2 regions of the Bradyrhizobium sp. USDA 3262 genome follow, and region 2 is predicted to be linked to the other one. Evidence: riboswitches for the same ligand, from Rfam matches in the RefSeq annotation. Region 2 holds a riboswitch; the other holds the start of a gene.

Region 1 (15,692 bases), 300 kb from region 2:
AGATTTTGACAAATTCGCTCGCCAAAGGACCTGCATGTCGGATCAGACCTCCGCCCCCCGCCGCCGCTCGCGCTTCGGCCTTTATGCCGTCCCCGTCGCGGTCCTGATCGCCGCGGTGCTGTGGAGTGCCTTCTGGTTCTTCGCCGCCTCGCAGGTCGGCGTGCAGGCCGATGCCTGGCGCGCGCAGGAGGCGAAGGCTGGCCGGGTCTATGATTGCGGCGACCGTTCGGTGGCGGGTTACCCGTTCCGGTTCGAGGTCCGCTGCACCGATCCGAGCGTGATGCTGGTCTCGCAGACCGCCTCGCCGCAGATGGCGTTCGTGGCGCGGCTCGCCGAGATCCTGGTCGTGGCGCAGGTCTACGATCCCAAGCTCGTGATCGCCGAATTCAAGGGCCCGGCCACGATCGCCGAACGCGGCGCGCAGCCGACGCTGTCGGTGAACTGGAGCAAGGGACGCAGCAGCGTCGTCGGGCTGCCGGCGGTGCCGCAGCGCGCCTCGCTGGTGTTCGACGATCTCGCCATTGACCGCACCGGCGGTGCCGCGCCGGCGCCGCTGGCGCGGGTCAATCACATCGAGTTGCACGGCAGGCAGGTCGACGGCTCGGCGCCGGACAGTCCTGCGATCGAGACCGTGCTGCAGATTGCCGGCGGCACCTTGCAGGACGTGCATCCGCTGCTCGCTCAGCCGTTCAACGCCGACATCCATGCGCGGTTGAACGGCCTGAAGGATTTCTCGCCAAAACCCTGGCCCGATCGCTTCCGCGAGATCCAGGCCGCCGGCGGCAGCGTCGAGATCCAGCAGTCGCGGATCGAGCAGGGCGATGTGCTGTCGGTCGCGGCCGGCACGCTCCGCCTCAACGCGCAGGGTCGCATCGAGGGCGAATTGCAGATGACGGTCGCCGGCCTCGAGCGCGTCATCCCCGCGCTCGGCATCGACAAGATGCTGGAGGAAGGCGTGCCGCAGTCGACGCTCGATCGCGTCGCACCGGGCGTGAAGAGCCAGGACCTCAGCAATCTCTTCGGCGCGCTGGATCGCGCCATCCCCGGCCTCGGCAAGGTGATCAAGCAGAACGCCAATGCCGGCATTTCCGCCGGCATCAATTCGCTCGGCACCGAGGCCACGCTCGAAGGCAAGAAGGCGCGCAGCTTCCCGCTGCGCTTTGCCGACGGCGCGGTGTTCCTGGGGCCGCTGAAAGTCGCGCAGATTCCGCCGCTGTTTTGAGCGGACTCATTTGAGCATGATGAGATGAGGTCGAATAGCGGCCGCGAAGGCGGCCTGCTCCCTCTCCCGCTTGCGGGGGAGGGCGGGGTGGGGGCTCTCTCCGCGAGTCATATTGTGGAGAGAGCCCCCACCCGTATCGCATCTTCGATGCGATACGACCTCCCCCGCAAGCGGGAGAGGTGCAGAGAGTCTGCGGCAAGATCGATTCAATCTGACTTCATCACTCTCAATTCCCTCGCGCGCGCTATCGTCGATCACCGCGATCTATTCCCGCCGCCGCGATGAGAAAAACGTGACCGGAATAATGCGCCCCGGCGCGAATATCACTCCCCGAATACCGCTCTCTCTCGCCTGAGGAAACAACCTCGTGTGGAGGAAGCGATGCGAATTCTCGGGGGAATTCTGCTCGGCAGCGTACTGCTGTCGGCGGGTCCGGTATTGGCGGAGGACGATGCGTCCGAGCTGCGTGCGTTGAAGGCACGGCTCAAGCAGCTCGAGCAGAAAATGGAGACGCAGGCGCGCAAGGAGGAGGCGCTGGCCGCAAGACAGAGCGCAATTCAGAACGCGCAGATGACGGCGAAGGCGCCGGTGCCGTTCGATCCCTGCGCTTCGGGCAAGCTCTGCTACAAGGGCGTCACCTTCACCTTCGGTGGCTGGGTCGATCTCACCGGCATCTATCGCAGCCGCAACCTCGCCTCCGATTCCGGCTCGGTCTACAACTTCATCCCGTTCCCGCAGAGCAAGAACTACAATACCGGCGAGTCGCGCTTCACCGCGCGCCAGACCCGCTTCTCGGTGCTCGCCGAAGCCAACGCCACGGAGAACATCCACGTCGCCGGCTATGGCGAGCTCGATTTCGAGGGCGCGGCGCAGACCGCCAATTCGGTCGCGACCAACTCGTTCAATCCGCGGCTGCGGCAGGCCAGCATCGAGGTCGACCGCAGCGATCTCGGCCTGCACGTGCTCGCCGGCCAATCATGGTCGTTGAACACGCCGAGCAAGGCGGGCATCGATCCGCGAGGCGCCGATACGCCAGGCGTGATCGATTTCGAACTGGTGCCGGGCTTCCTCGGCGCGCGTCAACCGGGCGTCCGGGTCTGGCAGGATATCGGGCCCGAGTTCAAGCTCGCGGTCTCGGCGGAGAACCCGCAGACATCCTTTTTCGGCGGCAACAACCCGCTGGTCGGCACGCCGGCGGTTGGCCCGCAGGGCGTGCTCAATCCGAACCTGCTGGTCAATCTCACCGGTCCGGGCGGCAGCTTCTTCAACAGCCTGAACAATGTCAGCCTCAACCACGTTCCGGATTTCACCGTGAAGGGCGCGTGGGATCCGCGGCTCGGGCCCTACAAGCTGCATGTCGAGGCGTGGGCGCTCTACCGCGACTTCTATGATCGCTTCAACTTCGCCAATCACGACGTCAACACGGTGAGCTTCGGCGGCCATCTCTCGGCCGAGATCGTGCCGAAGCTGCTCGAGGTGCAGGCCTCCGCCTCTTACGGTGCGCTCGGCCGCTTCACCGCAACGCCATTCCCGGATGCGACCGTGCGCCAGGACGGCTCGATCCAGCCGCTGCCGATCACGGCCTTCCTGGTCGGCTCGGTCTGGCACACGACGCCGTCGCTGGATCTCTACGCCTATGCCGGGCTCGAAAAGACCAAGGCGACCTTCTCCAATGTCGGCACCGTGCCGTTCGGCTACGGCAACCCGCTCTACAACAACCTCGGCTGCAACATCGAGAACTCGCCGGCCGCGACCTGTAACGGCAACACTTCGGAGGTGAGGCAGTACACCGCGGGCTTCTACGACACGATCTTCAAGGGCTCCTACGGCACCATCAAGGCCGGCGCGCAATATTCCTACACCCAGCGCTTCGCCTTCCAGGGTGTCGGCGGCGCGCCGAAGACCGACGACCACATCGTCATGACCCAGATCCGCTACTACCCGTTCTAGTCCTCCGTGTCGCAAGACCCTCATGGTGAGGAGCGCGAAGCGCGTCTCGAACCATGAGGCCCGGTCCATGGCCTGCATCCTTCGAGACGCCCGCAAGCGCGGGCTCCTCAGGATGAGGGGAAGTCGGTAGTGACCAGGATGGCTTCGCGCGCGGTGGACATTGATTCCGATGCGGCCAGAACCGATGCCGCTTCTGGAAAGGGAGGCTACAGATGAGGATCGTGACCAGACCGAAGCAGAGGGCCGTGATCGCGCGCGAATTGATGATGGTCAGCCGCGCCGCGCATGTGCTGCAGCGGACCGGCCTGGCGATGGCCGGTGCCATGGCCGGCACCTTCGTCGCCGCCCAGCTCGCCAAGGGCCATGTCGCTGTCTTCGGCACGCTGATCTTCATCGCAACGACGATCGTGATCGGCGCCGCCGGCTTCTATCTCGGCATCGATATTCCCAAGCCCGCGATGCGCGGCACGGGGCGCATTGATGCCGTCGAGCTGATGAGCGCGGGCGGCATCTTCCTTGCCGCGCTGGCTGCGCTGGTGTCGGTCTACGGCATCGTGTTCGACGAAATTCCGCCGCGCGCCTGGGAGTTCGTGATCGGCTCCTGGTGGTTCGGCGGCGGCGTCATGCTGGCGACCGCCGGCCTCGTCGGCCGTCAGCGGCCGGCGCAGAAGGCCGCCGCGATATCGGCGGGGCCGATCCGGGATCAGCGGTTGCGGCGGTGAGCGCCGTCGCAGACCTGCGGCCCCGCTGCGCCAATCTGTCCCGTAGCTGCGACTGGCCGATGCGATACCCTCACCAAAAAATCGGGGAGGGACTTCAATGCCAGCGAAATTCAGCCGCCGTCACGTCATCGCTGCCGGATCAGCGGCCGCCGCGATGCCCTTCCTGTCACGCGGAGCCTCGGCGCAAGCCGCGTGGCCTTCGCGGCAAATCCGCATGATCTGCAGCTACCCCGCCGGCGGGCAGACTGATCTTTTGGCGCGGGCCTTCGGCGAATTCATCGCAAGGCAAGTCGGGCAAACCGTCGTCATCGAGAACAAGGCGGGCGCCTCGGGCTCGATCGGCGCCGCCGAGGTAGCGCGCGCCGCGCCTGACGGTCACACCATCCTGTGCTCGATCTCGACCACTTACGTGATGAACCGCGCGATGATGAAGAACCCCGGCTACGACATGGACAAGGATCTGACGCTGGTCAGCGTGATCCCGGGCGCAGGGCTGCTGCTGGTCGCGAGCCCGAAATTGGGCGTCAAGACACTGGCGGAATTCGTCGCCTATGCGCGCAGCAGCGGCAAGGTGAATTTCGGCACCTACAGCGCGGGCTCCGCGCCGCACATGACGATCAACGAGCTCAACAAGCAGTATGGCCTCACCATCGAGCCGATCCATTATCGCGGCGAGGCGCCGATGTGGACCGGGCTTGCGGAAGGCACGCTCGATGTCGCGATGGGCAGCTACACCGCCGCGCAAACCGTGCTGCAGAGCAACCGGGGCGTCGTCTTCGGAGTTCACTCGAAGAAGGTCGACGCGATCCCCGAGATCAGGACGCTGCCCGAGCAGGGCGCGACGTCGAAGTTCTTCACCGTGAGCGGCTTCTCGGGCTGGGCGCTGCCGAAGGCGACGCCGCAGCCGATCGTCGATCGGCTGTCGGAGATTTGCGTCGCCGCCAATAGCGATCCGAAGGTGAAGGAGGTGCTCGCGACCTTCGTGCTGGAGCCCGCGATCGGCTTCAAGGACAGCAATGCGCTGTATCAGCGCGAATTGCCGGTCTGGATGGAGGCCGCGCAGTCACTCGGCCTGCCGCCGGCTTAAAGCGATCCGGAACTGAAGGATGGCTGCATCGACGGTCACCATTCGTCGTAGAACCACTCCCTTGGGATTCGAGGTCGCGCCCTTGCGTATGGCGGGATAGACGTCCGCTCGGGCTTGCGCACGGCCGGAGCCGGCTGCGTCGGAGGCGGTGAGGCCTTCGGCTCGGAAACCTTCGCGAGCGCCCGTTTCATTTCTTCCTGGCTCGCCTTGAGTTCCTCAATGGCTTTGGAGTTCTCGCGGGCCATCTGTTGCTGGTTCGCCTTTAGTTGCTCGATATTTCGCTCAACATTCGCGAGGTCGCGTGCGATCGTTTGCAGCAGCTGCGTCTGATCGGGAAGGGCTGGGTTGGCCGTCGGCGCGGCGTCCTGCGGTGGTGCGGGCTGAGGCAACGGCGTGGCTTGGGGCGGAGCGGTGTCTGCCGCGGCGACCTGAACGGCAGGTGGAGCGGGCTGCGCCGGAGGCTGCGGATCATCCGGCGGCAATGCTGGAGTTGAAACGAGCTGCGGCGCCCAACGGGCGACAAGCAACTTGGCTTCCCCACCATATGACGACTGCAAAGCCAGGGCAGCGACAACGATACATGCCGCCACCGACAAGGCGGTGAGGGCTCGGAATATCGGTCTTCCGGGTCGCGATTGCGAGGCAGGTCCGGAAGAAGAGGGGCTGGGCCCGGAAGAAGCAGGGCTAGGTTCGACCGAGGGCGGGTTTGGCTGCACCGAAGGGCGGGACGCGGCATCGCGCTCCATTCTTGCGAGCTGTTCACTCAAGCGCGTGAGTTCTTCATCGGCGCGCGCAATCTGCCTGTGGGCTTCCGCGAGTCTTTCGTCGGCCCGCGCGCTCAGGCTACCGTTCGATCCAACTGGGTCCGGAGTGGGTGTGGAGTTCATTGACGTATCCCTTTCCGTGCAATGTCACCCAAGAGTACCGACTCGGCTATCCGTCAGGGGCGATCAGCCTCCAGCACTCGCTTCAGTCTTGTCCAAAGAATGGCCGGATGATAGCGCGCCTGAGGTCTCGTGATAATGGGGCGAGATAGCGGCCCGGGCTAGCCGGAGGTCAGGTCCGCCCGGGTCAACAGCCGACATCATTCCGCGCTGCCAGGATGTGCGCTTTCGACCACAAGCTGACACCGGGGCAGCCTTGGGGGGTGTCCTTGGGGCAATGCAAAAGGCCTGGCCAGCGTAGTCTCAGGCGTCCCGCTCGACCAACTCGAAGGTGATGCCCTCCGGGCCCTCGAACAGCCGGAGCTTCCGGCTGATGTAGTCCATCTCGTCGCTCAGCATGGTGACACCGTTGGCCACCAGGTGCGCGGTGGCCGCCTCGATGTCGTCGACGCGGAAGGCGAGGTGATTGAAGCCCAGCTTTCGCAGATTGGTCGGATGCACCCCCGGATCCGTCCCTGGGGGCGGGTCGAACTGAAGCAGCTGGATCTCAAAATCCGCTCCTTCGAGTGTCAGGGTGATGTGCTGCGCTCTCATGGCCGGCATGCCCATGTACCGGGCGGGAACGCCGCCGTCGATGGTCGCGACGTGAGTCTTCTTGAAGCCGAGCAGTGCGAAGAACGCGATCGCTGGGCCGGCATCTGCCACTGCGATCGTCAGATGATCCGGACTGAGTATCATCTTATCGCTCCCTGTCATCAGCGACGCGCCGGCTTTCCTGCTGGAGGCTACCAGCTCGCTGCGTCCGCCGGTGGGCGGACCGAGCCCCGCCTACGTCTTCAGATTCGCGTGCGGCCGGCCGAAGTCGGGCGCGGCGGAGTCCTGGCCGGTCTCGACGATGCCGCGGCGGATGGCGCGGGTGCGGGTGAAGTGGTCGAACAGCGCTTCGCCGTCGCCGCGCCGGATCGCGCGGGTCAGCTTCGACAGATCCTCGTTGAAGGTGCCGAGCATCTCGAGCACGGCGTCCTTGTTGGCGAGGAATACGTCGCGCCACATCGTCGGGTCCGAGGCCGCGATGCGGGTGAAGTCGCGGAAGCCGCCGGCGGAGAATTTGATGACCTCGGATTCCGTCACCTGCGCCAGCTCGTCCGCGGTGCCGACGATGGTGTAGGCGATCAGATGCGGCAGATGGCTGGTGATCGCGAGCACGAGGTCATGATGATCGGGCGTCATGATCTCGACCTTGGCGCCGAGCGCGGCCCAGAACGAGCGCAATCGGTCGGTCGCCGCCGGATCGGTGCCTTCGGGCGGGGTGAGGATGCACCAGCGGTTGATGAACAGCTCGGCGAAGCCGGAATCCGGCCCCGAATGCTCGGTGCCGGCCACCGGATGCGCCGGGACGAAGTGGACGCCGTCAGGCAGATGCGGCGCCATGTCCTTGACGACGGCGCCCTTCACCGAGCCGACGTCGGAGATGATGGCGCCGGGCTTGAGATGCCCGGCGATCTCGGCGGCGACCGGGCCGCAGGCGCCGACCGGGATACAGAGGATGACGAGGTCGGCATCCTTCACCGCCTCGATATTGGTCTCGACGACGCGATCGACGATGCTGAGCTCGGCGACGCGCGCACGCGTCTTCTCCGAGCGCGCGGTGGTCACGATCTCGCCGACCAGGCCTTGCGCGCGCGCGCCGCGCGCGATCGAGCCGCCGATCAGGCCGAAGCCGATCAGCGCGATGCGTTTGAAGAGCGGGGCGGTGGTCACGATGTCACTTTCCGGCCAGGAAGTCGCGCAGTCCCTCGACCACGAGGCGGTTGGCCTCCTCGGTGCCAATGGTCATGCGCAGCGCATGCGGCAGCTTGTAATTGTTTAGTGCGCGCAGCACGAGGCCGCGCCGTGTGAGATAGGCGTCGGCTTCCGCCGCGGTCTTGCCCTTGTCGGTCGGGAAATGGATCAGCACGAAATTGGCGACGCTCGGTGTCACCTTCAGCCCGAGCTTGCCGATCTCCTCGGTCAGCCAGTTGCGCCATTGTTCGGTGTGGCTCCGCGACATCTGCACATGCGCCGTGTCCTCGATCGCCGCCACCGCCGCCAGCATCGCCGGCGTCGTGACGTTGAACGGACCGCGGATGCGGTTGCAGGCATCGACGATATGCGCGGGCCCGAACATCCAGCCGATCCGCAGCGCGGCAAGGCCGTGGATCTTCGAGAAGGTGTGCGTCACCACCGTGTTGTCCGTGGTCGCGACCAGCTCGATGCCGAGCTCGTAGTCGTTGCGCGAGACGTAGTCGGCATAGGCGGCATCGAGCACCAGCAGCACATGCGACGGCAGCGCGGCGCGCAGCCGCTTGACCTCGTCGAACGGGATATAGGTGCCGGTCGGATTGTTCGGGTTGGCGAGCCAGACCAGTTTCGTGCGCGGCGTCACCACCTTGAGGATGGTGTCGACGTCGGCGGTGAAATTGGTCTCGGCCGCGATCACGTTCCTGGCGCCGTTCGCCATGGTGGCGATCGGGTAGACCAGGAAGCCGTGGGTGGTCGAGATCGCCTCGTCGCCGGGCGCGAGATAGGTGTGCGCCAAGAGATTGAGGATCTCGTCGGAGCCGGCGCCGCAGATGATGCGGTCGGGATCGAGCCCGTAGGCGCGGCCGATCGCCTCGCGCAGCACGCGCGAGGTGCCCTCCGGATAGTCCTCGAGATGGTCAGCCGCGGCCTTGTAGGCCGCGATCGCCTTCGGAGACGGACCGAACGGCGTCTCGTTGGCGGACAGCTTGAACACCTTGCGGCCCGGTTCCGGCACCGGGCTCTTGCCGGGCGTGTAGGGCGCAATATCGAGGATGCCGGGGTTCGGCACGGGGCGGGACATCATCAACTCCGAACAGAGCGTTTTCGAGCGAAGTGGATACCGGTTCGCGTGAAGAAAACGCGTCAAAACAAAAACCTGGACGGGCGGCCGGCTCTTGCTTCAGGTCCTGGCCGATCCGTTAGAGGGCACCGTATAGCGCGTTGCGTGGCTGCCGACGAGGGCCGACGAGCGCACCGAGGCGCCGGCCTGGATCAGGGCGAGCTTGATGGCCTCGAAACCCTTGTTAGTCAGGTCTTGCCCGGTGACCGAGACCAGGAGCGCCGCGCCGTCGAAGGCGGTGTCCGGGACCGCGACGATCTCGGCGAGCGGCGCCAGCGCGCGGGCGACATCGGCGTTCCAGCCGGAGACGCGCACGCTCCAGGTCTGCACTTCGGTGACCATGGCGTCGTCGGCGACCCGCGAGATCACGAACACCGGCAGCGCGGCGGGATGGTCGGCGCGTTCGAGGAACGGCAACCGCGCGATGATCTTCGGCGCGCCACTGGCCTCGAGCGCATTCCACCACGGCGTACGGCTTGCGATCGCGGAGACCAGCGCGAGGTCGCCCTTCGACTTCGCCACCGCCTCGACCGCGGCCTGTGCGCTGAAATGCGAGACGTAAGGCACCACGAAGCCGAAGTGAAACCGCGCCGAGTCGCGCATGGCCGACTCGCCCACGGAAACATCGGCATGCACCGCGAACGGCGCCTGCACATAGGTGAAGGTCGAGATGATGACGCGCCAGATGCTCTCGATGGTGTCGAGCGGCAGGATGCCGCGATGACGCCGCACCAGTTCGCGCATCATGCTGGCTTCGCGCGCCGGGCGGAACGCCGAGCCGACCTCCTGGGTCTTCTTGACCTGGATCAGACGGTCGATGATGTCGCCGCGCGCCATCAACAGGCGGTGAACCTGCTCGTCGATCGCATCGATTTCCTTGCGCAGCTCCTGCAGCGAGGGCGGCGACGGGGGTGGGTTGGACATGCTCTCAAACCTTGTCGTCGGGGCGGCCCGTTGCCGCGTCGGACAGGGTCCCTGATTAGGAAAGACGGGCCGCGAAAGCAAAGAGAAACGTCGCAGGCGTGCCTTGCGCATTCGGTTAACCAATTGGCCGTGGGCAAGGCTGTCTTGACGCCGGGGGGCGTGGGGACTACGTTCCCTGCGTCCCGTGGTCATTTGAGCCGGCCGGCTTGCAGCCACGTTAAACAACTCGCTAAACAGGCCGGGGACCTTATTAGCTCCCGGCCGAACCTTTGTTCAGGCCGGGTTTTTTATTGGCCTGAGGTCCGTCGAGCCCTCCCGCGCGGAGGCAGGGTCGCCTAGATGAGCAACGTGCGTCCGATACCGAGCCCACAAACCCCGAGCGATGATCGCGCCCATGAGGCCGACCATCCGTCGTCACTGGTGGCGAAGTTCGGGATGGACCAGCCGCTCAAGCTCGATTGCGGCGTCGATCTCGCACCGTTCCAGATCGCCTACCAGACCTATGGCGAGCTCAATGCCGACCGCTCCAACGCGATCCTGGTCTGCCACGCGCTGACCGGCGATCAGCATGTCAACAACATCCATCCCGTCACCGGCAAGCCCGGCTGGTGGGAGACCATGGTCGGCATCGGCCGGCCGATCGATCCCGATAAATACTTCATCATCTGCTCCAATGTGATCGGCGGCTGCATGGGCTCGACCGGCCCTGCGTCGCTGAACCCCGCGACCGGCAAGGTGTGGGGACTCGATTTCCCGATCATCACCATCCCCGACATGGTGCGCGCACAGGCGATGCTGATCGATCGCCTCGGCATCACAACGCTGTTCTGCGTGGTCGGCGGCTCGATGGGCGGCATGCAGGTCTTGCAATGGACCGCGGCCTATCCGGAGCGCGTGTTCTCGACGCTCGCGATCGCCTGCTCGACGCGCCACTCGGCGCAGAACATCGCGTTCCACGAGCTCGGCCGCCAGGCCGTGATGGCCGATCCGGACTGGCGCGGCGGCCGCTATGTCGACGAGGAAACCCATCCGCATCGCGGGCTCGCCGTGGCGCGGATGGCCGCGCACATCACCTATCTCTCGGACGCCGCGCTGCACCGCAAGTTCGGACGGCGGATGCAGGACCGCGAGCTGCCGACCTTCTCGTTCGATGCGGATTTCCAGGTCGAGAGCTATCTGCGCTACCAGGGCTCGTCCTTTGTCGAGCGCTTCGACGCCAATTCCTATCTCTATCTGACCCGCGCGATGGACTATTTCGACATCGCCGCCGACCACAACGGCGTGCTGGCGAAGGCGTTCACCGGCATCAAGACGCGGTTCTGCGTGGTGTCGTTCACCAGCGACTGGCTGTTTCCGACCGCGGAATCGCGCGCGCTGGTGCATGCGCTGAACGCGTCGAGCGCGCGGGTGTCGTTCGCCGAGATCGAGACCGACAGGGGGCACGACGCCTTCCTGCTCGACGTACCCGAATTCCTCGACATCTCCCGCGCCTTCCTGCTGGCCGCAGGCAAGGCGCGCGGACTGAAGGACGACGGCCAGTCATGAGCATGCAGCAGACATTGCCCTTGCCGGGTATCGCGCCGGAGCGGACCGGCGGCCATCGCACCGATCATCTCCTGGTCGCCGACATGGTGCGGCCGGGCTCGCGCGTGCTCGATGTCGGCTGCGGCGATGGCGAATTGCTGCAGCTGTTGGAGAGCCGCGGCATCGACGGCCGCGGAATCGAGCTGTCACGCGAGGGCGTCAACGGCTGCGTCGCCAAGGGGCTCGCCGTGGTGCAGGGCGATGCCGACACCGATCTCGTCAACTATCCCGACGATGCGTTCGATTACGTGATCCTGTCGCAGACCTTGCAGGCGACGCGGCAGCCCAAGGTGGTGCTGGAAAATCTGCTGCGCATCGGCCAGCGCGCCATCGTCTCGTTCCCGAATTTCGGGTTCTGGAAGATGCGGCTGCAGCTCCTGATCGGCGGCCACATGCCGCGCACGGAGAATTTGCCGGCGAGCTGGTACGACACCTCGAACATCCATTTCTGCACCATCAAGGATTTCGTGCAGCTGTGCGAGGAGATCAACGTCAAGATGGAGCGCGCGGTGGCGCTCGATCTCTACGGCCGCCCGGTGCCGCTCAACCTGCCGTGGTGGGTGTGGAACATGTTCGGCGAGCAGGGCGTGTTCCTGCTCAGCCGGGGTGGGCAGGGGAAGTGACGTCATGGCGTCATTCCGGGGCACGCGAAGCGTGAACCCGGAATCTCGAGATTCCGGGTTCGATGCTGCGCAGCGCCCCGGAATGACAGGACTACACCGGCGCCGCCACCAGCGACCGCGGATCGCGTACCGGCCAGCGGCCGGCCTCGACCAGCGCGATGAAGCGCTCGACCATCTCGTTGAACAGCGCCGGCTCCTCGAGGTTGAGCACGTGACCCGACTTCGGGAAGAACGAGAGACCGGCGGCCGGCAGATGCTGCTTCAGGAACATGCTGGGCGCGATGCAATTGTCGTCCTCGTCGCCGCATAGGATCAGCGCCGGCGTCGCGGCGCGCTTGATCGCGTCGGTCATGGTGTAGATCGAGGGCCTGCCGCCCTGAAAGCTGCGCATCGTGTTGGCCGAGCCCCTGGCGTCGTGGCGGGCGAGCGCGGCGTAGAAGTCGGCGTGGCCGCGCGGGTCCTTGACCAGGAACGGAATCCGGCTCGGCGCCTCGCGCGTCACCTTGGCGACCTCGACCGCGCCGATGCTCTCGTATTGCTCGGCATTGGCTCGGCACTGCGCGCGGAAGGCATCGAGATGCTCGAGGCTCGAGCCGGAGCCGACCGCGGCCAGCGTCATCGACAGCGCGCGCTCCGGCGCGTTGAGCGCGATCTGTAGCGACGAATAGGAGCCCATCGAGAGCCCGACGAAATGCGCCCTGGCGATGCCGAGATGATCGAGCACCGCGAGCGCGTCGGTAGAGAAGTGCTGGTAGGTGTAGACGTCGGCGCTCGGCGGCACGTCGGACGGCGTGTAGCCGCGCGCCGAATAGGCGATGCAGCGGTGGCCGCGCGCGAAGTAGCGCATCTGCGGCTCCCAATTGGTGTGATCGGCGGCAAACTCGTGCAGGAAGATGATCGGGGTTCCGCTGCCGGCCTCTTCGAAATGGAGGCGGACATGATCTTTCGTCGTGGCGTAGGGCATTGAAATTCTCCTCTCGTTGGCCGCGTCCAGATTTGCAGTTAATTTTCAGGGCCGCAATGCGGCAGTTCCGGTTCCTTTCTCGTCATCGAATCATCGCGGAATGACCCAGAAATGGTTCCCGCTGCGCCGCATGAAATCTTCCTCGCGCCATCCCGATTTTCAAAACCACCGTCGCGTTCCCCCGGGAACGCGACGGGGAGTTGGGGGGCGTTACAGAGGATCTAGTGAAGTATGGTTCAGTTGCTTGCGTGTCGCCGGTCGCTTCGTGTTTTGGCGCTGGCTCTGTGTTCGCTCACTCTCGCCGTGATCTCCGCCGCTCCGGCATCCGCCCGTCCGCACCACTCACGTCACGCGCATTCGGCCCATGCCGGCCATCACGCGCGTCATTATGCCCGCCATCACTATCGGCACACCGCGCGGCTATCGCGCGCCGAGCGCCGCGCGCTCGCGCAGCCGGGCGGGATCGTCGAAACCAACGCAGCGCCGTTGCCCGGCAGCGCTGACCCCGTGCCCAACACCGGCGGCGTCAGCGCGGCAGGTGGCTTCGGCTCGTCCGGCATCGTGGCCGAGGCGCGCCGCTATCTCGGCGGCAATCCGACCGACCGCTCCAGCCTGTGGTGCGCACGCTTCATGAACATGGTGCTGCAGCACACCGGCCATCGCGGCACCGGCTCCGACATGGCGAGCTCGTTCGCCAAATACGGTACGCGCGTTTCGGGACCGCAGGTCGGCGCCATCGCCGTGATGAGCCGCCGCGGCGGCGGCCATGTCGGCATCATCACCGGCGTCGATGCCAAGGGCAATCCGACCATGATCTCGGGCAACAGCGGCCACCGCGTCCGCGAGACGCCGGTCTCGCGCGGCCGGATCTACGCCTATGTGATGCCGACGAACTGACGCGTCGAAAGCGGGGCAGGGCGCGTATGCGCCTTGCCCGGCCTACGACGCGACAGGTCCCTCGGCGGCAATCGTGTCGCCGACGGCGGCGCCGCCATCGCTGATGATCTCGGCGTAGATGCCGCATTCATTGTTGCCGAAGCGCTGCATCAGCGTGTTCGGCACCGAGAGGTCGCGCGCGCCGGTATCGGGATCGACATTGACCGCGGCGCAGCGGGTGATGCGCTTCACCACCCTGGCCCGTGCGCTGCCGATCGCGATGGCCTGGTCGAGCAGGCTGGCTTCATGCCAGGCCGGCCAGCCCTCGACATAGAGATTGGCGCGGAAGCGCAGCGGATGGACCGGCGCCTGCACCATCTCCTCGATCGCCCGCAGGCTGGCCAGGTTGATGATCGAGACCACCTTGCGCGGCACGTCGGAGAAACTGTGGCCCGGGCTGACCAGCACCTTGGGCGGTCCCTTGATCTGGCCGGTGTGACGGTCGGCGAAATAGCGCTCGATGGCCGCCCGGCCTTCCGCGGTCTCGAGGTCGCCCTGGGCCACCATCGCGCCATCCCGGCGCAGCGTCAGCACATGGCTGTCATCGTCGAACTGGGCGCGCAGCGGCGCCAGCCACTCGTCCCGCTGCAGCATCAGGAAATGCGGCTTCGGCAGCCACTTCGGCGCCGAGGGATCGAAGCCGCTCGGGCCGTTCTCGATCGCATAGCGGCGATCGGAGCGGATCGTCTCGCCGGCCTTGAGCTCTGCGTGCGGCAGCGGCTCGGGCGTGAGGCCCTTGACGGGGTAGCGGTAGATGCCGGTGATCCTGGCGGAGGAGAGCTGTGCGTTGTCCATCCGCTCGCTCTAGCCTGTTTGGCGGGCGAGGAGAACTGCCGGCCGCGGGAAGGTACTAGTCGGCGCGCGCCGCTCCAGCAGTGTCCAGCAGGCGCTGCATGAACACGAGATCGAGCCAGCGGCCGAACTTGCGTCCGACCTCCGGCATCCGGGCAACCTCGACGAAGCCGGCCTGCGCGTGCAGCCGGAGCGAGGCCGGATTGCCGCCGTCGATGCCGGCGATCATGACGTGCTTGCCGAGCGCGGTGGCCGCAGCGATCAGCTCGTCGACAATGACGCGGCCGAGGCCGCGGCCGCGATGATCGGCATGGATATAGACGCTGTGCTCGACGCTGTAGCGGTAGCCCGGAAAGGCCCGGAAATCGCCGAACGTGCCGTAGCCGAGCACCGTCATCCCTTCGACGGCGACCAGCACCGGGTAACCCAGTGCCAGCCGTGCCTTCATCCACGCCAGCCGCTCGGCATCGGAATCCTGCTTCTCCGTCCAGATCGCGTTCGAGTTGGCGACCGCCTCATTGAAGATCGCGGTAATCGCAGGGATGTCCTGCTCGGTGGCGGGGCGGATAATCATCGGTGGTTCCTTGACGGGCCTCTTGAACGGACCCCATCGTCTACTATATAAGACGGTATGTCAATTATAGAGGACAAGGCCGATGAGGCTCTCGGGCGGCGGGTTCGCGCCGAACGGGAGGGCCGCGGCTGGTCGCTGGCGGACCTCGCCGGACGGGCAGGCGTGTCCAAGGCCATGCTGAGCAAGATCGAGCGGGCGGAGGCAAGCCCGACGGCGGCGACGCTGTCGCGGATCGCCACCGCCTATGGCCTCACCATGGCCGCGCTGTTCGAGGTTGCCTCACACAATTCCCGCCTGCAGCGGGCCAAGGATCAGCCGGTCTGGCGCGATCCGAAGGCCGCCTATCTGCGGCGGCAGGTGTTCCTGCATCCGGCCAATCCGCTGGAGCTGGTGGAGATCGAGCTGCCTGCAAGGCAGGAAGCCGGCTTCCCTGCCAGCGCCTATCACCTGGTCCGCCAGGTGGTGTGGGTGATCAGCGGCCGCCTCACTTTGATGGAAGGGGCGGAGCGCCACGAGCTCGCTGCGGGT
Region 2 (15,692 bases):
ATCGTCGGCGGCGATCCGATCGGCGCGGACGCGGCGCTGAAGGCCGGCCTGATCGAGGAGATCGTCGAGGGACCGGCCTCGGGCGGTGAGGCATTTGCGCGCAAGGTGGTCGCCGAGAAGCGTCCGCTGCGCAAGCTGCGCGATGACGACTCTAAGCTCGCCGCGGCCAAGGCCGATCGTTCGATCTTCACCAATGCGGTCGCTGCGCTGACCAAGAAGTCGCGCGGCCTCGAGGCACCGTTCGCCGCGGCGGATGCCGTCGGCGCCGCGATCGACCTGCCGTTCGACGAGGGCCTGAAGAAGGAGCGCGAGGGCTTCCTCAAGCTGATGAACGGCGACCAGTCCAAGGCACAGCGCTACGCGTTCTTCGCCGAGCGCGAAGCCGCCAAGATCTCCGGTGTCCCCGAGGGCACCAAGGGCCGCAACGTGGCGCGCGTCGCCATCCTCGGCGCCGGCACCATGGGCGGCGGCATCGCGATGTCGTTCGCCAATGCCGGCATCCCGGTCACCCTGATCGAGACCGGCGAGGAGCAGCTCAAGCGCGGCATGGGCATCATGCAGAAGAACTACGAGGCGACCGCCGCGCGCGGTGGCATCCCGGCGGACGCGCCCGCCAAGCGCATGGCGCTGATCAACGGTGTCGTCGGCATCGAGAACGTCGGCGACGCCGATCTCGTGATCGAGGCGGTGTTCGAGACCATGGCGGTCAAAAAGGAAGTGTTCGGCAAGCTCGACCAGTATGCCAAGCCGGGCGCGGTGCTGGCCTCCAACACCTCCTATCTCAACATCGACGAGATCGCGCAGTCGACCAAGCGTCCGCAGGACGTGCTCGGCATGCACTTCTTCTCGCCGGCCAACGTCATGAAGCTGTGCGAGATCGTGCGCGCCGACAAGACCGCGCCGGACGCGCTGGTCACCGCCGTCTCGATCGCCCGCAAGATCGCCAAGGTGCCGGCCGTGGTCGGCGTCTGCGACGGCTTCGTCGGCAACCGCATGCTGGCGCAGCGCGGCAAGCAGTCCGAGAAGCTGCTGTTCGAAGGCGCCCTGCCGCAGCAGGTCGACGCCGTGGTGACGAAGTTCGGCATGCCGATGGGCCCGTTCGCGATGGGCGATCTCGCCGGTCTCGATATCGGCTGGCGCTCGCGCAAGGACCGCGGCATCAAGTCGGAGATCGCCGACGCGCTCTGCGAGGCCGGCCGCTTCGGCCAGAAGACCGGCAAGGGCTACTACAAGTACGAGCAGGGCTCGCGCGCGGCGCTGCCCGATCCGGAGGTCGAGAAGCTGATCGACGAGACGCTGGCGCGCCTCGGCCGCAAGAAGCGCGTCGTCAGCGACGACGAGATCCTCGAGCGCATGATGTACCCGATGATCAACGAAGGCGCGAAGATCCTCGCCGAGGGCATCGCGGCGCGGCCGTCGGATATCGACGTGGTCTGGCTCTATGGCTATGGCTGGCCGATCTATCGCGGCGGTCCGATGTTCTGGGCCGACACCGTCGGCCTCAAGCACATCGCCGATCGCCTGGCCTTCTACGCCAAGGAGACCAACGATCCCTCGCTCGAGCCGGCGCCGCTGCTCAAGAAGCTCGCCGACGAGGGCAAGACCTTCGCCTCGCTCGCCGCGCCGTCGAAGGCGGCGTGATTGGCCGACCGTAACCACGTGTCATTCCGGGATGCGCCGTAAGGCGCAGACCCGGAATCTCGAGATTCCCCGATGCGCAATTGCGCATCTTAGGTTCACGCTGCGCGTGCCCCGGAATGACAGTTTCCAGAGTCTGGTTTTCATGACCTATCCCGGCGAACAATATTATCCCAAGGGCGTGCAGTGGAGCGACGAGATCACGCGCGGCACGCTGCCGGACCTGCTCTCGAGCGCCGCCGCCGAGTTCGGCGCGCGTCCGGTGCTCGAATTCCGCGACCGGCCGATCAGCTACGCCGAGCTGGAGGCCCTGGTCGAGACCGCCGCCGCGGCCTTCATGCGGGCCGGCTACGGCAAGGGCACGTCGGTCGCGCTGTTCCTCGGCAATTCGCCTGACCATCCGATCAATTTCTTCGGCGCGCTGAAGGCCGGCGCCCGCGTCGTGCATCTGTCGCCGCTCGACGGCGAGATCGCGCTGTCGCACAAGCTGTCCGATTCCGGCGCGCGGGTGCTGGTCACCAGCAATCTGTCGGCGCTGTTGCCGACCGCGCTGAAATTCCTCGCCAAGGGTCTGCTCGACCGTCTGATCGTCTGCGAGGACGACAATTGGGGCAAGGTCGGCACGCCGCAAACCGCGCTGCCCGACAATCCTGCTGTCATCACGCATCGCCAGTTTATCGACGGCGCGACCAGGCCGTCGCAATGGCCGGCGGTCGACGTCGAGGACGTCGCGCTGCTGCAATATACCGGCGGCACCACGGGCCTGCCCAAGGGCGCCATGCTCAGCCATGGCAATCTCACCGCGGCGGTGTCGATCTACGATGTCTGGGGCAAGCCCGGGCGGCTCGAACGCAATGCGATCGAACGCGTGATCTGCGTGCTGCCGCTGTTTCACATCTACGCGCTGACCGTCGTGCTGCTGTCGGCGATCCGGCGCGGCCATCTGATCTCGCTGCACCAGCGCTTCGATGTCGAGGCTGTCATGCGCGACATCGAGGTCAAGCGCGCGACGGTGTTTCCCGGCGTGCCGACGATGTGGATCGCGATCGCTTCGCTGCCCGATCTCGACAAGCGCGATCTCTCTTCGCTGGTTGTCGCCGGCTCCGGCGGCGCGCCGCTGCCGGTGGAGGTCGCGAAGATCTTCGAGCGCCGCGTCGGGATGAAGCTGAAGAGCGGCTGGGGCATGACCGAGACCTGCTCGCCCGGCACCGGCCATCCCAAGGAGGGGCCGGAGAAACCGGGCTCGATCGGCTTGATGCTGCCCGGCATCGAGATGGACGTGGTGTCGCTGGAGGATTCCACCAGGGTGATGCCGGTTGGCGAGGTCGGCGAGATCCGCATCCGCGGCCCGAACGTCACCAAGGGCTACTGGAACAGGCTGGCGGAGACCGCGGAGGCTTTCGTCGGCGACCGCTTCCTCACCGGCGACATCGGCTACATGGATGCCGACGGCTATTTCTATCTGGTCGACCGCAAGAAGGACATGATCATCTCCGGCGGCTTTAACGTCTATCCGCAGATGATCGAGCAGGCGATCTACACCCATCCCGCCGTGCAGGAGGTGATCGTGATCGGCATTCCCGACGATTACCGCGGCGAGGCGGCAAAGGCCTTCATCAAGCTGCGCGACGGGCCGCCGGCGTTCTCGATCGACGAGCTGCGCGCGTTCCTCACCGGCAAGGTCGGCAAGCATGAACTGCCGACAGCGCTCGAGTTCGTCGACGAGCTGCCGCGCACCCCGGTCGGAAAGCTGTCGCGTCACGAATTGCGGCAGCAGCAGCCCGGGCCTTCTCAAACCAAGACTGCTCAAACCGAGACATCTCAATCCAAACCACAGCAGACTGCATCAGGATCCCGCTCATGACCGACGCCGTTATCGTCTCCACCGCCCGCACGCCGATCGGCAAGGCCTATCGCGGCGCGCTCAACGTCACCGAAGGCGCGACCTTGCTCGGGCACGCGATCGGCGAGGCTGTGGCGCGCGCCAAGGTCGATCCGAAGGAGATCGAGGACGTGGTGATGGGCGCGGCGATGCAGCAGGGCGCGACCGGCGGCAACATCGCGCGCAAGGCGCTGCTCCGCGCCGGGCTGCCGGTGAGCGTTGCCGGCACCACGATCGACCGCCAGTGCGCCTCCGGCCTGCAGGCGATTGCGCTTGCTGCGCGCTCGGTGATCTTCGACGGCGTCGAGATCGCGGTCGGCGGCGGCGGTGAGTCGATCTCGCTGGTGCAGAACGACAAGATGAACTCCTTCCACGCCCAGGATCCGGCGCTGCTCAAGATCAAGGGCGAGGTCTACATGCCCATGATCGACACCGCCGAGATCGTCGCCAAGCGCTACAACATCTCGCGCGAGAGGCAGGACGAGTATGGGCTCGAAAGTCAGCGCCGCACCGCGGCCGCGCAGCAGGGCGGCAAGTTCAAGGAAGAGCTCGCGCCGATCACCACCATGATGGCGGTCACCGACAAGGCGACCGGTGCCGTCACGATGAAGGAGGTGACGCTGTCGCAGGATGAAGGTCCGCGGCCGGAGACGACGGCCGAGGGGCTTGCCAGCCTCAAGCCGGTGCGCGGCGAGGGCTTCACCATCACCGCCGGCAATGCCAGCCAGCTCTCGGACGGCGCCAGCGCCTCCGTGATCATGAGCGACAAGGAAGCCGCCAGGCGCGGGCTGAAGCCGCTCGGCATCTTCCGCGGCTTCGTCTCCGCCGGCTGCGAGCCGGACGAGATGGGCATCGGCCCGGTGTTCGCGGTGCCGCGGCTGCTGAAGCGCCACGGCCTCAAGGTCGACGACATCGATCTCTGGGAGCTCAACGAGGCGTTCGCGGTGCAGGTGTTGTACTGCCGCGACAAGCTCGGCATCGATCCGGAGAAGATCAACGTCAATGGCGGCGCGATCTCGGTCGGCCATCCCTACGGCATGTCGGGTGCGCGGCTCACCGGCCACGCGCTGATCGAGGGTCGCCGCCGCAAGGCCAAATACGCCGTCGTCACCATGTGCGTCGGTGGCGGCATGGGCGCGGCCGGCCTGTTCGAGGTGTTGCAGTAATTCACCGTCGTCCTGGCGAAAGCCAGGACCCATACCCCGCGGCCGGGGTAAGGGGCACGGACGGCAGTCGCCTTCGCAGGACAACGAAGGCCGGTGGTAATGGGTCCTGGCTTTCGCCAGGACGACAACGAAACAAGACGTTAGGTTTCGCTCAAAAGGAGGATCCGATGGATCTCGCTTTCACCAAGGAAGAGATAGCGTTTCGCGAGGAGGTGCGGGAGTTCTTCAAGAACAACGTGCCGCCGGAGACCCGGCGCAAGCTGCAGGAAGGCCGCCATCTGTCGAAGGACGAGATGGTCACCTGGTGGCGCATCCTCAACAAGAAGGGCTGGGGCGTCACCCACTGGCCGAAGGAATATGGCGGCACCGGCTGGAGCACCGTGCAGCACTACATCTTCAACGAGGAGCTGCAGTCCTATCCCGCGCCGCAGCCGCTCGCCTTCGGCGTCAGCATGGTCGGTCCGGTGATCTACACCTTCGGCAACGAGAAGCAGAAGAAGGAATATCTGCCGCGCATCGCCAATGTCGACGACTGGTGGTGCCAGGGCTTCTCGGAGCCGGGCTCCGGGTCCGACCTTGCGTCGCTGAAGACCAAGGCCGAGCGCCGTGGCGACAAGTGGATCATCAACGGCCAGAAGACCTGGACCACGCTCGCCCAGCACGCCGACATGATCTTCTGCCTCTGCCGCACCGATCCGGCCGCGAAGAAGCAGATGGGAATCTCCTTCATCGTGTTCAGCATGAAGTCGAAGGGCGTCACCGTGCGCCCGATCCAGACCATCGACGGCGGCCACGAGGTCAACGAAGTGTTCTTCGACGACGTCGAGGTGCCCTACGAGAATCTGATCGGCGAAGAGAACAAGGGCTGGGATTACGCCAAATTCCTGCTCGGCAATGAGCGTACCGGCATCGCCCGGGTCGGCGTGTCGAAGGAGCGGCTGCGCCGCATCCGTGCGCTGGCCTCCAAGGTCGAGGCCGGCGGCCGTCCGGTGATCGAGGATCCGGCGTTCCGCGAGAAGCTCACGGCCTGCGAGATCGAGCTCAAGGCGCTCGAGCTGACCCAGCTCCGCGTCGTCGCCGACGAGGGCAAGCACGGCAAGGGCAAGCCCAATCCGGCCTCCTCGGTGCTCAAGATCAAGGGCTCGGAGATCCAGCAGACCACGACCGAGCTCTTGATGGAGATCATCGGCCCGTTCGCCGCGCCCTATGACGAGCACGGCGATGCCGGCTCCAACGAGAGCATGGATTGGACCGCGCAGATCGCGCCGAGCTACTTCAACAACCGCAAGGTTTCGATCTACGGCGGCTCCAACGAGATCCAGCGCAACATCATCAGCAAGGCCGTGCTGGGACTGTAGGCCACAAGTTCGGTGTCGTCCCCCGCGCAGGCGGGGGACCCAGTACGCCGAGGCGGTCGTGATTCCCAAGGAGGGCCGCGGCGTACTGGATCCCCGCATACGCGGGGATGACGGGTGGAGATCAGGGCAGGCGCCCGCGTGATTTTGGAGAGATGGTAAAATGGATTTTGATCTGTCCGAGGAGCAGCGGCTTCTCAAGGAGAGCGTCGACGGGTTGCTGGCGGATGCCTACGACTTCGATGCGCGCAAGAAGTACATGAAGGAGGAGGGCGGCTGGAGCAAGGCGCTCTGGGGCAAGCTCGCCGAGCAGGGCCTGCTTGGTCTGCCCTTCGCGGAGACCGACGGCGGCTTCGGTGCCGGCGCGGTCGAGACCATGATCGTGATGGAAGCGCTCGGCAAGGCACTGGTGGTCGAGCCTTATCTGGCCACCATCGTGGTCGCCGGCGGTTTCCTGCGCCATGGCGGCTCGGCCGAGCAGAAGGCCAAGTACATTCCCGGCATCATCGACGGCAGCAGGACCTTCGGCTTTGCCCAGCTCGAGAAGAACTCGCGCTACGATCTCTTCGACGTCGTGACCACGGCCAAGAAGAAGGGCGCCGGCTGGGTGATCGACGGCGAGAAGTTCGTCGTGCTCAACGGCGAGAACGCCGACACATTGATCGTGACCGCGCGCACCAAGGGCGGCCAGCGCGACAAGACCGGCATCGGCGTGTTCCTGGTTCCGGCGGATGCCAAGGGCGTCACCAGGAAGGGTTATCCGACCCAGGACGGCCTGCACGCGGCCGACATCAGCTTCACCAATGTCGAGGTCGGCGCTGACGCTGCGATCGGCGATCCCGAGAACGGCCTGCCGCTGATCGAGCGGGTCGCCGACGAAGCCCGCATTGCGCTGTGCGCGGAAGCGGTCGGCGCGATGGACGAGTCGCTGAAGGAGACCGTCGAGTACATCAAGACCCGCAAGCAGTTCGGCGTTGCGATCGGCTCGTTCCAGAGCCTGCAGCACCGTGCCGCCGACATGTTCGTGGCGCTGGAGCAGGCCCGCAGCATGTCGATGTTCGCCACCATGGCGTCGGACTTCGACGACGCCAGGGAGCGTGCGTCCGCAGTCGCGGCCGCCAAGGTGCAGGTCGGCAAATCCTTGAAGTTCGTCGGCCAGCAGTCGATCCAGCTTCATGGCGGTATCGGCATGACCATGGAGGCCAAGATCGGCCACTACTTCAAGCGGCTGACCATGATCGAGAACACGCTCGGCGACACCGACTACCACCTCCGTCGCGTCAGCGAGGGCGGCGGGCTGCTGGCGTAACCACACAGGCGTCATTCCGGGGCTCGCGAAGAGAGAACCCGGAATCTCGCGCCGCAACCTCTGGATTCCGGCGCTGCGCCTTGCGGCGCATCCCGGAATGACGCGTCAACAACAGGGAAACAACAACAATGAAAAACACCCCGTTCGATCTCACCGGCCAGGTCGCGGTCATCACCGGCTCGAGCCGCGGCATCGGCCGCTCCTCGGCCGAGCTCCTGGCCAAACTCGGCGCCAAGGTCGTGATCTCCTCGCGCAAGGCGGACGCCTGCGAAGAAGTCGCCGACGGCATCAAGAAGGCGGGCGGCGATGCGCTCGTCATCCCCTGCAACATCTCACGCCGCAACGAGGTCGAGGCGCTGGTCTCGGGCACCATCAAGCACTACGGCAAGATCGACATCCTGGTCTGCAACGCCGCGGTGAATCCGTATTACGGCCCGCTGCTCGACATCACGGACGAGGCGTTCGACAAGATCATGGGCGCCAACGTCAAGAGCAACATCTGGCTGTGCTCGCAGACCATTCCGCAGATGGCCGGGCGCGGCAAAGGCTCGGTCGTGATCATCTCCTCGATCGGCGGCCTGCGCGGCTCGACGGTGATCGGCGCCTACGGCATCTCCAAGGCGGCCGACTTCGCGCTGTGCCGCAGCCTCGCCGGCGAGTGGGGGCCGAAGGGCGTGCGCGTCAATTGCGTGGCGCCCGGCCTGGTGAAGACCGACTTCGCCCGCGCGCTGTGGGAGGATCCGGACAATCTGAAGCGCCGCACCGCATCGACGCCGCTCCGCCGCATCGGCGAGCCCGACGAGATCGCCGGCGCGGTAGCCTATCTCGCCTCCGACGCCTCGACCTTCATGACCGGCCAGACCATCGTAGTCGACGGCGGCGTCACGACGGCGGCGACGTAAGCGGCTGTTCCTTCGCCTCCCCGCAAGCGCAGGGCTATCGCATATCGTGGCGATGCCCTCGTGGCCATCCTTCGAGACGCCCGCCTTCGGCGGGCTCCTCAGGATGAGGTCTTGTTTTGCGGCACAATAGTAGACCCTCATGGTGAGGAGCGCCGCTTGCGGCGCGTCTCGAACCACGAGGCCGAGCACTTGCGCCGCAAGCGCAGGGCTATCGCATTTCGTGGCGGTGCCCTCGTGGCCATCCTTCGAGACGCCCGCCTTCGGCGGGCTCCTCAGGATGAGGTCTTGTTTTGCGGCACAATAGTAGACCCTCATGGTGAGGAGCGCCGCTTGCGGCGCGTCTCGAACCACGAGGCCCAGCACTTGCGCGGTCGCCAAGGGGCATATGCGATAGCCCTGCCGCAAGCGGGAGAGGGCGCCGAACTCTCCAGACTTCTCTGTTCGCCCTAAACCTGCGCCAGCGCCCGCTCGAAATCCTCGATCAGGTCGTCGGGATGCTCGAGCCCGGCCGAGAAGCGAATAAAACCTTCGCTGATACCGAGCTCGGCGCGGGCCTCCGGCGCCAGGCGCTGATGCGTCGTGGTCGCGGGATGCGTGACCAGGCTCTTGGCATCGCCGAGATTGTTGGAGATGCGCGAGATCTTCAGCGCGTTGAGGCAGCGGAAGGCGCCGGCCTTGCCGTCCTTCACCTCGAAGCCGACCAGCGTCGAGCCGGCGCCCATCTGCTTCTTCACCGTCTCGGCCTGCGGATGGTCGGGGCGGCCCGGATAGACCAGCCGCGTGATCTTCGGATGCCTGGCCAGCGCCTCGGCGATCTTCGCCGCGTTCTCGGTCTGGGCGCGGACGCGGACGCCGAGCGTCTCCAGCCCCTTCAGCAGCACCCAGGCGTTGAACGGCGACAGCGACGGCCCGGTCTGGCGCATGAAATTGTGGATGTGCTCGGCGATGAAGGCCTCCGACGACAGGATGACGCCGCCGAGGCAGCGGCCCTGGCCGTCGATATGCTTGGTCGCGGAATAGACCACGACGTCGGCGCCGAGCGACAGCGGGCTCTGCCAGATCGGCGTCGCGAACACATTGTCGACGATCAGCCGGGCGCCGCCGCTATGCGCGATCTCTGCGATCGCGCCGATATCGAGCACGTCGAGCGTCGGATTGGTCGGGCTCTCCAGGAAGAAGGTCTTGGTGTTCGGCCGCAATGCGCGCTGCCACTGGTCGAGATCGAGGCCGTCGACCAGCGTCGTCTCGATGCCGTAGCGCGGCAACAGGTCCTGCACCACGTAGAGGCAGGAGCCGAACAGGGCCTTCGAGGCCACCACATGATCGCCGGCCTTCAGCGGCGCGAGGATCGCGGTGGTCACCGCGGCCATGCCGGTCGCGGTCGAGCGCGCGGCTTCCGCGCCCTCGAGCTCGATCATGCGGCGCTCGAACATCGCGATGGTCGGGTTGGAATAGCGCGAATAGATGAAGCCGGGGTCCTGGCCCTTGAAGCGCGCCTCGCATTGCTCGGCGGTGTCGTAGACGTAGCCCTGGGTGAGAAACAGCCCTTCCGACGTCTCCCCGAATTGCGAGCGCAGCGTGCCGCCGTGGACGAGGCGGGTTTCGGGACGAAAGCGGGCGGTACCTTCAGATTCAGACATGTGACCTCCGAAGTGGCCATTTCCCTCGGAAACTGGCCACAAAAAAAACCGGCCTGGAGCAACCTCCACAAGCCGGGATCACACTGTCCCCGGCCTGTTTAGCGACTTATTTAACGTGGCTGCAAGCCGGCCGGCTCAAATCACCACGGGATAAGTGCAGCTGATATTCCCTCGCGCCCTTTCCGTCAAGACGGTCATCGGATAACCCGTAAAAGCCCATATTTTGGGGCTTGATGGCCGCCTGGAGTATGATTTTGGGCCATCTCGAGGGATCGCCGAGGGACCGCATCGTGTCGTTCACGCTGGAAGATGAATCCAACGGAATCCTGCCCGACCGCATGATCGCGGAGATGGCGGAGGCCGGCCTCATTCTGCCCGCCTACGACTTTGTCGAGAGCCAGATCCAGCCGGCCAGCCTCGATCTGCGCCTTGGCGACATCGCCTACCGCGTCCGCGCCAGCTTCCTGCCGGGACCCGATGCCACCGTCGCCGAGCGGATCGACCAGCTGAAGCTGCACGAGATCGATCTGTCCGACGGCGCGGTGCTGGAGACCAACTGCGTCTACATCGTGCCGCTGCTGGAGAGCCTGGCGCTGCCGCCGGAGATCGTGGCAGCGGCCAACCCGAAGAGTTCGACCGGACGGCTCGACGTCTTCACCCGCGTGATCGCCGACGGCACCCGCCGCTTTGACATGATCGGCGCCGGCTATCACGGCCCGCTCTACGCCGAGATCAGCCCGAAGACGTTTCCCGTGCTGCTGCGCGAGGGCTCGCGGCTCAGCCAGGTCCGCTTCCGGATCGGCGAGGCGACGTTGACCGCCGACGAGCTCGATGCGCTGCATGCCGCCGAGCGGCTGGTCGATATCGACGATGCCGATCTCTCCGATGGCGTTGCGCTTTCCGTCGATCTCTCCGGCGAGAGCTCGGGCGGCTTTGTCGGCTATCGCGCCAAGCGCCACACCGGCGTGGTCGATGTCGATCGTCGCGGCGGCTATGCGGTCGACGATTTCTGGGAGCCGATCAAGGCGCGGCCCGACGGCAGCCTCATCCTCGATCCCGGCGAGTTCTACATCCTTGCTTCGAAAGAGGCGGTGCAGGTGCCGCCGGACTACGCTGCGGAGATGGTGCCGTTCGATCCGCTGGTCGGCGAATTCCGCGTCCACTATGCCGGCTTCTTCGATCCCGGTTTCGGCTATGCCGGCGCCGGCGGCAAGGGCGCGCGCGCCGTGCTGGAGGTGCGCTCGCGCGAGGTGCCGTTCATTCTCGAGCATGGCCAGATCGTCGGCCGCCTCGTCTATGAACGGATGCTCGAGCGTCCCGACGCGCTGTACGGCCAGCGCATCGGCTCGAACTATCAGGCGCAGGGCCTGAAGCTGTCGAAACATTTTCGCGTGTAGCGGAATTCCTCCGCTGTCATTCCCCGCGAAAGCGGGGAATCCAGTACGCCGCGGCTTCTCGATCGGTCACACCGGCTCTGGAATACTGGATCGCCCGATCAAGTCGGGCGATGACACCGAGTGTGTAATTCCGTTTCGCGCGCGCTTAATTCCGTAGCCCGGATGGAGCGAAGCGAAATCCGGGATTCGCGCCGCTGCAACGCGCCGCCCCGGATTGCGCTTCGCTGCATCCGGGCTACGATTGCGCATGCGAGCTCGACCTCGCCAACAAGAGCCAGGGAGCGAACATGACCGCAGGCGAAAGCGCACAAGAAACGCAGTGGCGCAAATGGCGCAGCGTCGCCGATCTCTATCACGCCTTCTTCACCGGGCTGATCCTCACCGTGGTCACGCGGCGCGGCACGGCTGATGCAGCGGAATTCGTCTTCCGCGTGTTTCGCCGCCAGCAGCAGGAACGCTTCCTGCCCGGCCTGAAGAAGCTCGGCCTCGACGGCCTGCCACCGGCGGTCGCGGCCGCGCAATATCATTACCTCTCCAACTGGATCGGCGGCGTGCATGTCGAATACATGTATGAGACGGATCGCAAGGCCTGGATCCGCTATCCGCCGCCGCGCTGGATCTGGAAGGGCACGGCGATCTGCGGCGTGCCCGGCGAGGTCTCGCGCGCGATGCTGCGCGGCTGGCACGCCAACAACGGCGTCGCGCTCGGGGATTTGCGGCTCGGCTTCGTCTGCACCAAGCAGAGCGTCGACGGCCAGGACGGGCTCGAGGGCTATTACTGCGAATACGATCATCCGCTCGAGCTCGATCAGCGCCTCGTGTTCGCGCGCCATCTCGAGGCGCCGCTGTTCGATTCCAGAACCGCGCCGGCGCTGCCGGTCGACAGCTGGCCGAAGCCGCGGCTGGAAAAGGCCTATCGCAACTACGCGATGGAATATGTGAAGACGGCCGCGCCGGTCATCGTGCAGGTGTTCGGCCCCGAGGATGCGAGCTATCTGCTGCATCTCACCGGCAGACTGATCGGCATGCAGTATTATGACGAGGTCGCGCAGGCGCTCGGCGGGAGCCGTGGCCGTGCCACGGAATTTGCCGCATTCCTGCGCACTCTCTTCGAGTCGCAGGACGATGTCGCTGACATCACCGAATCCGAGGGCCAGTTCGAAATCCGCCAGCACGGCTGGAAGCTGATGGCCGACGTCGCCGACTATCATCCGGCCTGCGCCAGCGTGCTGACGGGCCTGTTCGAAGGGCTGGCCGCCGGCTGCGGGCGGCATATTCCGGTGCATCTGAAGCCGAATGGTGCCGCCGGCGCACCGTTCGTGTGGTCGATCGGCTAGCGCCAAGGTTCATCCGGGTTCACCTGCAATCGCGCAGGCCCCCCTTGCGTCCCGCGCACGTGGATTCCGCCATTGCCATGGTAGGGAAACACCATGGCGCGGCTCCCCAGATCGCGCGTGGGAGTGGAAATGTCCGATCTCGGCCTCGCCGAAATACCTGTCGACGAACAAGAGCGGCCGCTGCCGCCGCCGGTGACCAAGCCGGCGCGCAATGCGCTGCTCGACGGGCCGATCCTGCGCACGCTGTTGTGGCTCGCCTGGCCGAACGTGATCGCGCTCTCCGCCGGCACCTGCGTCGTCATCGCGGAGACTTCGTATATCGGCCGGCTCGGCGTCGAGTCGCTTGCGGCGATGGCGCTGGTGTTTCCCTGCGTGATCCTGACCATGACGATGTCCGGCGGCGCGATGGGCGGCGGCGTCGCATCCGCGATCGCGCGTGCGCTCGGTGCCGGCGAGATCGAGCGCGCCTCGACGCTGGCGATGCATGCGCTGCTGATCGGCCTGACCTTTGGTTTGACGTTCATGCTGGGCATGCTGATCTTCGGTCCGCGCCTGCTCGAATTGCTCGGCGGCCGCGGCAATGTGCTGGCGCAGGCGATCGCCTATTCGCAGGTGTTCTTCGGCGGCGCGATCCTGCCCTGGCTGATGAATACCATGGCCGGCATCCTGCGCGGCACCGGCAACATGAAGCTGCCGTCGACCATGATCCTGTCGTCGGCGGTGTGGCAGATCATTCTGGGCGGCACGCTCGGGCTCGGGCTCGGCCCGGTGCCGCAATTCGGCATGCGTGGCGTCGCCGCGGGTTCGCTGATCGCCTATTCGATCAGCATCAGCGTGATGGGCTGGTATTTGTTCTCGGGCCGTGCCCGCGTGAAGCCGAAGCTCAAGGGGCTGCGCGTGCAATGGGCGATGTTCATCGACATCCTCAAGGTCGGCGCAGTGTCCTGCTTCTCGCCGCTGCAATCGGTTCTGACGATCTCGATCTTCACCCACATGCTGGCGCAATTTGGCACCGCGGTGCTCGCCGGCTACGGCATCGGCGCGCGGCTCGAATTCATGCTGACCTCGGTTGCGTTTGCGGTTGGCATCGCCTCGGTGCCGATGATCGGCATGGCGGTCGGCGCCGAGCGCGTCGCGCGGGCCCGGCGCATCGCCTGGACCGCTGGCACGGTGTCGTTCCTTGCGGTCGGCGTGGTCGGCAGCTTCATCGCCGTCTTCCCCGACCTCTGGGTCAATCTGTTCACCAATGATCCGCATGTGCGGGCGACCAGCCACCAATATCTTTCGACCGCCGCGCCGATGTACGCGTTCATCGGCCTGGCGATGTCGATGTATTTCTCCTCGCAGGGCGCCGCGAAGGTGCTGGGTCCGGTGCTGGCGCAGACCGCGCGGCTGATCTTCATCGGCGCCGGCGGCTGGTGGCTGTCGACGCATGACGCAAGCGCGCAGAACTTCTTCGCACTCGCCGCCGCCTCGATGGGGGTGCTCGGCGTGCTGTCCTGTCTCAGCGTGATCCTGACGCGCTGGGGCAAATCGGCGCCGGTCGCCGAGGCGCAGCCGGCGCTGTCGTAGCTCTCTGCTCCACAATCCCCTGACTCTCACACCGTCATCCTGAGGAGCGGCCCCTTGGCCGCGTCTCGAAGGATGCACGGCCCCGATGCCTCAACATGCTCGTGGACAAAGCCGGGCCGTCGACCCTTCGAGACGGCCGCTATGCGGCCTCCTCAGGGTGACGGTGAAAAATTTTCCGGCCGCCAGCCTCGCTACGCTGCGTTTTTCGCCGATTTGGCCATCGCGGCTTGCATCGCCGCCGCGCCGAGGTCCATCTGCGCGTCCATGTAGGACGCGACCTCGTGCGGCAGCACGTCGGCGATCCACACCACGCGGCAGCGTGCGTCACCCTCGGCGAACACCTGCACCGATGCGGAATGCTGCTTCAACCGTTCGCTGGTGATCGCATAGACCAGCCGCTTTCGGTTGTCGTCGCAATCGACCAGTGTCTCGCGCGCCACGGTGCCGTTGGCGAAAGTGACGGTGCGGACGTCGCCGTCCAGTTGCGTGTCGGTCACGAAGCCCGGCACCAGCCGCGTATGCAGCGCGCCGAAATCGCACAGCGCGTCCCAGACATGATCAGCGGGCGCGTCGATCGGGATATCCTTGTGAATGGAAGCCATCGTTCAATCCTCCTTGGTTTCAGATGTGTCGTCATTGCGAGGAGCAAAGCGACGAAGCAATCCACGCCGCAGCAGGCGGAACCATGGATTGCTTCGCTCCGCTCGCAATGACGGCGGAGTCTGTGACGTGTACTTAGGTGGACACCGCCTCGACATTGTTGCCGTCGGGGTCGAGCAGGAACGCCGCGTAATAGGTCGGGCTGTAGTCCTTGCGATGGCCCGCCGCGCCGTTGTCCTTGCCGCCGGCTTTCAGGCCTTCGGTATGGAATGTCTTGATCGCGTCGTGGCTCGGCGCGCGGAACGCAACGTGGGCGCCGCCTTGGGCCTTGCCCTTGTGCAAATGCAGCCAGAGCGCGGGCTCGCCCTTCGGGCCGAAACCGGCGCCGCTGTCGTCGCGCGAGCAGAGCACGAAGCCGAGTGGCGCCAGCACTGCGGTGTAGAAGCGCACGCTGGCGTCGAGGTCGGCAACGCGCAATCCGATATGATCGTACATGAGGGAATCTCCAGTCGTTGGGCGCGCATCGAAAGACGCGCGGACTGGAGCAGCCTAGCTATTGCAGCGCGAGACGTTCTTGGAAAATCTTGCGGTCGCCGCGCGAGGCCTGGCGGAACTTCAGCGGCGGGGCCCCGGCGGCGCGGTGGAAGCTGCGCACGAAATTGGACAGGTCGCCGAAGCCGACGTCATAGGCGATGTCGGTGATCGGGCTGTCGTCGTCGGCGAGCCGCCGTGCGGCATGGCGCAGCCGCGAGCGCACAAGATATTGATGCGGGGTGACGCCGAGCACCGCGGAAAACAGCCGCAGGAAATGGAAGGTGCTCAACCCGGCCTGTTCCGCGGCATCGTCGAGGTCGATCTGATGCTTTGAATTGGCGTCGATCCACAGCGCGGCCT

What was found. A riboswitch is a leader RNA that binds a small molecule or an ion and turns the genes downstream of it on or off. The one in region 2 is predicted to bind S-adenosylmethionine.
Region 1: linked by a shared signal. The riboswitch ahead of metX (homoserine O-acetyltransferase MetX) and the one ahead of ACVWYP_RS01820 (O-succinylhomoserine sulfhydrylase) in region 2 are both predicted to bind S-adenosylmethionine.

The regions. Positions count from the first base shown of each region.
Region 1 is NZ_JBSSCT010000001.1:78,550-94,241, reverse strand. Features, by position in the region: gene ACVWYP_RS00465 (DUF2125 domain-containing protein) at 35-1,222, shown strand; gene ACVWYP_RS00460 (hypothetical protein) at 1,604-3,172, shown strand; gene ACVWYP_RS00455 (hypothetical protein) at 3,385-3,894, shown strand; gene ACVWYP_RS00450 (Bug family tripartite tricarboxylate transporter substrate binding protein) at 3,992-4,981, shown strand; gene ACVWYP_RS00445 (hypothetical protein) at 5,017-5,508, opposite strand; gene ACVWYP_RS00440 (VOC family protein) at 6,169-6,603, opposite strand; gene ACVWYP_RS00435 (prephenate/arogenate dehydrogenase family protein) at 6,694-7,626, opposite strand; gene hisC (histidinol-phosphate transaminase) at 7,631-8,728, opposite strand; gene ACVWYP_RS00425 (chorismate mutase) at 8,828-9,691, opposite strand; SAM riboswitch at 9,866-9,945, shown strand; gene metX (homoserine O-acetyltransferase MetX) at 10,031-11,236, shown strand; gene metW (methionine biosynthesis protein MetW) at 11,233-11,898, shown strand; gene ACVWYP_RS00410 (alpha/beta fold hydrolase) at 11,990-12,862, opposite strand; gene ACVWYP_RS00405 (TIGR02594 family protein) at 13,094-13,759, shown strand; gene ACVWYP_RS00400 (MOSC domain-containing protein) at 13,802-14,593, opposite strand; gene ACVWYP_RS00395 (GNAT family N-acetyltransferase) at 14,649-15,164, opposite strand; gene ACVWYP_RS00390 (helix-turn-helix domain-containing protein) at 15,222-15,692, shown strand, end outside.
Region 2 is NZ_JBSSCT010000001.1:375,528-391,219, reverse strand. Features, by position in the region: gene ACVWYP_RS01850 (3-hydroxyacyl-CoA dehydrogenase NAD-binding domain-containing protein) at 1-1,641, shown strand, start outside; gene pimA (dicarboxylate--CoA ligase PimA) at 1,784-3,502, shown strand; gene ACVWYP_RS01840 (acetyl-CoA C-acyltransferase) at 3,499-4,686, shown strand; gene pimC (pimeloyl-CoA dehydrogenase large subunit) at 4,854-6,044, shown strand; gene pimD (pimeloyl-CoA dehydrogenase small subunit) at 6,205-7,350, shown strand; gene ACVWYP_RS01825 (SDR family NAD(P)-dependent oxidoreductase) at 7,479-8,252, shown strand; gene ACVWYP_RS01820 (O-succinylhomoserine sulfhydrylase) at 8,699-9,892, opposite strand; SAM riboswitch at 9,970-10,049, opposite strand; gene ACVWYP_RS01815 (2'-deoxycytidine 5'-triphosphate deaminase) at 10,183-11,289, shown strand; gene ACVWYP_RS01810 (hypothetical protein) at 11,577-12,626, shown strand; gene ACVWYP_RS01805 (MATE family efflux transporter) at 12,756-14,198, shown strand; gene ACVWYP_RS01800 (SRPBCC family protein) at 14,390-14,800, opposite strand; gene ACVWYP_RS01795 (VOC family protein) at 14,934-15,293, opposite strand; gene ACVWYP_RS01790 (helix-turn-helix domain-containing protein) at 15,352-15,692, opposite strand, start outside.